One region of the Pseudomonas sp. NPDC087336 genome, then DNA from elsewhere that is predicted to be linked to it. Evidence: riboswitches for the same ligand, from Rfam matches in the RefSeq annotation. Region 1 holds a riboswitch; the other holds the start of a gene.

What was found. A riboswitch is a leader RNA that binds a small molecule or an ion and turns the genes downstream of it on or off. The one in region 1 is predicted to bind cobalamin.
Region 2: linked by a shared signal. The riboswitch ahead of ACIO0C_RS11455 (ABC transporter substrate-binding protein) and the one ahead of ACIO0C_RS07395 (CbtB-domain containing protein) in region 1 are both predicted to bind cobalamin.

Annotation. Positions count from the first base shown of each region.
Region 1 covers NZ_JBIUYA010000005.1:232,623-234,818, reverse strand. The annotation lists gene cobW (cobalamin biosynthesis protein CobW) at 1-72, opposite strand, end outside; cobalamin riboswitch at 171-383, opposite strand; cobalamin riboswitch at 510-735, shown strand; gene ACIO0C_RS07395 (CbtB-domain containing protein) at 857-1,051, shown strand; gene ACIO0C_RS07390 (CbtA family protein) at 1,063-1,767, shown strand; gene ACIO0C_RS07385 (cobalamin biosynthesis protein) at 1,764-2,177, shown strand.
Region 2 covers NZ_JBIUYA010000009.1:113,934-116,129, forward strand. The annotation lists gene ACIO0C_RS11450 (FecCD family ABC transporter permease) at 1-380, opposite strand, end outside; gene ACIO0C_RS11455 (ABC transporter substrate-binding protein) at 377-1,390, opposite strand; cobalamin riboswitch at 1,536-1,731, opposite strand; gene ACIO0C_RS11460 (DUF1624 domain-containing protein) at 1,778-2,196, opposite strand, start outside.

The sequences.
Region 1 (2,196 bases):
CAGCAAGGTGGTCTTGCCCGAGCCGAGGAAGCCGGTGACGATGGTGACGGGGAGTTTGGCCAGTGTTTTCATCGGATGCCCTTTGGCAAGGTGGCGGGCATACGGGACGAGAACCGGCGACGCACAAGCGTGCCGCAAGGGTTCGCCACCGGATCACCCCGCCCGGTTGTAGTGAGAATCTGTATCGAGGCAGGTCTCCTGGCTGACGGCTGGCCAGTCGTTGGACTGGCGGTTACTGCGCCTTCCCGCTCGCGCCATGGCTGGCGCATGCAGTGGCATGGCAGAAACTGAACCGTTCACAGTTGCGGGGGCAGCCGCGGCATTGACCGCGTTCCCTTCTTAGCTTCGACAAACGCCGAAGAACCTCGAAAGCGCAAGGCTACGCATGGTATCGGGGCGGGTCAATGTCTTGTGTCGCCCGGATTAGATCGTTCACGCTCCGCGTGGGAACGATCCAACCCTCAGATGAGAACCCTTGCCAATTGACGCCCTACCCTCGCCCATGCTCTCCTACGCATCTTGTTACGGGTGCCCTTCACAGGGTGAAACGGGAAACCGGTGAATCATGTGCTTTACTTCCAGCCATGTCAGTCCGGTGCTGCCCCCGCAACGGTAAGCGAGCGAAGCGTCAGATCCACTGTGCCAATGCGGCATGGGAAGGTGATGCTGGAAGGTTCAGGCTAACGCCTGAGCCCCTCGTGAGCCCGGAGACCGGCCCGCAACACAAAGTGAACAATACGATCACTTCAATCAACAAACCCGCGGTGGGCGGGCGCTGTTCGGACTTCTGCGCGCTCGGTCGTGCGGGGCTCTGCTTGCGCTCTTATTCCCCGCTGACAGAACAGAGGGAAGCGCCATGTCGATTATCAGCAGCACCGGCCACAGCAATACCGCCAGCACCACCACTACCCTGTCCCAACGCCTGACCGCCGCCGTTTGTGCGTCGATCCTCGGCGCGTGCCTGGTGTATTTCGCCGGTTTCTCGCACATCGAAGCCGTTCACAACGCGGCTCACGATACGCGCCACAGTTCCGCGTTCCCGTGCCATTGAGACCTGCCGACATGATCAAGCGTATTGCGCAAACCGCAGGTTTCAGCGGGCTGCTGGCCGCCCTGCTGCTGACCCTGCTGCAAAGCTTGTGGGTTTCTCCGCTGATTTTGCAGGCCGAAACTTACGAAAAGTCCGAACCTGCGACAGTTGAAGTTCATGAACATGCCGCGGGTGTCACTGCCCACACCCACGACGCCGAAGCCTGGGAGCCGGAAGACGGCTGGCAGCGCGTGCTGTCGACAACTGGCGGCAACCTGGTGGTGGCGGTCGGTTTCGCCCTGATGCTCGCCGGTCTCTACACACTGCGCGCGCCGACCAAGACTTCCCAAGGCCTGCTCTGGGGCTTGGCGGGCTACGCGACCTTCGTGCTGGCGCCAACACTTGGCCTGCCCCCTGAGTTGCCAGGCACCGCGGCTGCCGATCTGGCGCAACGCCAGCTCTGGTGGATCGGTACCGCCGCCTCCACCGCTGTCGGTATCGCCCTGATCGCGTTCAGCCGCCACTGGCTGATGAAAGTCCTTGGCGTGGCGATCCTTGCCGTGCCGCATGTGATTGGCGCACCGCAACCGGACGTGCACTCGATGCTCGCTCCAGAAGCACTGGAAACTCAGTTCAAGATCGCTTCGCAGCTGACCAACGTGGCGTTCTGGCTGGCCCTGGGCCTGATGAGCGCCTGGTTGTTCCGCCGCAAAAGCGATGGCCAGTACCACGCATGACTGACCTCAGCACAGCGCCGACCCTGGTGGTCGGCCTGGGCTGCCAGCGCGGCTGCCCCGTCAGCACGTTGCGGGCACTACTCGACCAGGCACTGCAGGCGCACCGGATCGAACTGCATCGGATCAAGGCCCTGGCCAGCATCGACTTGAAACGCGATGAACCGGCCCTGAACGAACTGGCCGAACAGCTTGGGTTAGAGATGCTGTACTTCAGCAGTGAACAATTGGCCGCTTATCAACCGCACCTCAGCCACCATTCGCAGATCGCGTTCGAGCGTACCGGCTGTTACGGCGTGGCGGAAAGTGCCGCCCTGGCCTTGGCCGAACAGTTGGCCCAGTCGCCGGCAAAACTGCTGATTCGCCGACAAAAATATGCCCAGGCCACCCTCGCCTTGGCCGGCGCCGCGTAAAATCCCCGATAATCCGCAC
Region 2 (2,196 bases), on a different contig from region 1:
AAGGCCCCGGCCGACATCGACATCGCGCCGGCACCGAGGCCCAGCAACACCACCAGCACCGCGCCCGTCGAGGCCCCCGCGGAAATGCCGAGCAGGTAGGGATCGGCCAACGGGTTGCGCAACAGCGATTGCAGGATCACCCCACAGGTCGCCAGGCCCGCCCCGCAAGCTGCCGCCACCAGCGCGCGAGTCAGGCGGTAGTTCCAGACGATGCCCTCGTCGATGGGATCGAGGGCATACCCGGCCGCCCACAGTTTGTTGGCCAGCACCTGGAACACCACACCGGGTTCGATGCGGGTTTCACCGATGGCCACACCGGCAATCACGGCCACAAGCAGGATCACCAGCGCAAGCAGAGTGCGAATCAGCGTCGCGGTCATTTTGGCAGGTCGTAGCTGTTGATGGCCGTTGCCAGCGATTCGAGACCGTCAAAGATTCTCACGCTGGCCTGCATGGCCATGGCGTCGAGAATGATGATGCGGTTGTTTTTCACCGCGTCCATGTTGCGGGTCACGGGATCGCTGCGCAGGAATTGCAGTTTCTGTTGATAGTCATCAGCCGGGAAACGACGGCGATCCATGCGGGCGATGACCAGGAAAGTCGGGTTGGCCTTGGCGATGGTTTCCCAGCCAACGGTTGGCCACTCTTCGTCGGACTGCACCACATTGCGCACGCCCAAGGTACCCAGCATGAAGTCGGGAATGCCCTTGTGCCCGGCAACATAGGGATCGATATCCAGGCTGGCACTGGAAAACCAGACCAGCGCGCTGGTGTGCGTGAGGTCTTTGTCTCGCACCGCGGCAATGGATTTGGCCAGGCTGGCCTGCAGTTGCGCGTTCAGTTGCTGCCCACGCGCCTGCACATCAAAAATCTCCGCCAGCTGGGTGATGCTCTTGTAGAGACTGTCAATGCGAAATGGCTGCAGGCGGGTGCCGTCGGCGCCCACCAGGTTGTCCTTGGACTCGCAGTCCGAGGGCATGAGATAGGTCGCAATCTGCAGTTCGTGAAACTGCTCGCGGGTAGCGACGGCACCTTGCGGGCCGACCATCCACTCAAGCTCGACGGCGACCAGCTCCGGGCGTTTGCCGATCACCGACTCGAAACTCGGCTCGTTATCGGCCAGGCGTTCGATCCTGTCGTTTTGCCCCTTGTACTTGGCCAGCACATCATTGAACCACAGCGAAGTGCCGACCAGTTTGTCACCGAGTCCCAGGGCGAAGAGCATTTCAGTGCCGGCCTGGCCGATCGTCACAGCCCGGGCAGGGGCGTGGGCGAACGTCAGTGTGCTGCCGCAGTTCTCGATCGTCAGCGGGTAATGGGTAGGGGAGGCACAGGTGAGGGCAGAAAGACCCAGGCCTGTGACAAGGGCGAAAAAGCGCGGCAACAGCATGATGCAATCTCCATTTGAACCGTACACGCAGCCAGGGTGCAAGGTCTGGAAAACACATCATCGAGCGCTGCCGAAAAAGCAGCGCAAGGCCGATCACCGAAGTGACACGCGCGCAAAGATGTCCTTCCCGGACACCCCGCCGGTTAGTGATTGTTGCTTGGCCGGCAGGTCTCCTGACTGATGCGTCATGGCATGCTCCAGCCTTCCCGGGAATCGATCCCAGTGGCAGTTCAGGAGCAGGCTCGGCACCTACAGTTGCGGGGGCAGTTCCGTTTGATGCGTTGGCAGCATCTCGGATTCCCTATTATTCCCGTTTGGGAACCGGCGGCGGCATGGTAGTCGATCATGCCGCCCGAGGCGAACCTAAGCTCCGATAAGAAGTCCCGGTCAGAAGTATTTGAGCCAGCCAATATCACGACGACGCGCCTTCAATGCGGCGAACCAGCGCACCGGTGGATACAGCGTTGCCGCCAGGATCACGGCGGTCAGCCACACGGCCCCTATGCCGTCGAAGCCGAAGTAGTCGCCCTGGTTCAGGCCAAACAACGCCACGCTGAGTAGATAAAGCATTTTCAGCACATACAGATGAAGCAGGTAGAAAAACATCGGTGCCGCGCCGAATACCGCCAGGATGCTGATCCATTGGCGCTGCCGGGCCCGCTCGAAGCCAAGCAGCAGCAACAGCCCCACGCCCAGCGTCAGGCACAGGAACAGCAGGGAAGGTGGGTATTTGGTGATGTTGAAAAAACCCATGAGGGTGAGCGTGGTGCTTTCGTGGACCACCCACTGTGCCTCGCCATAACCGT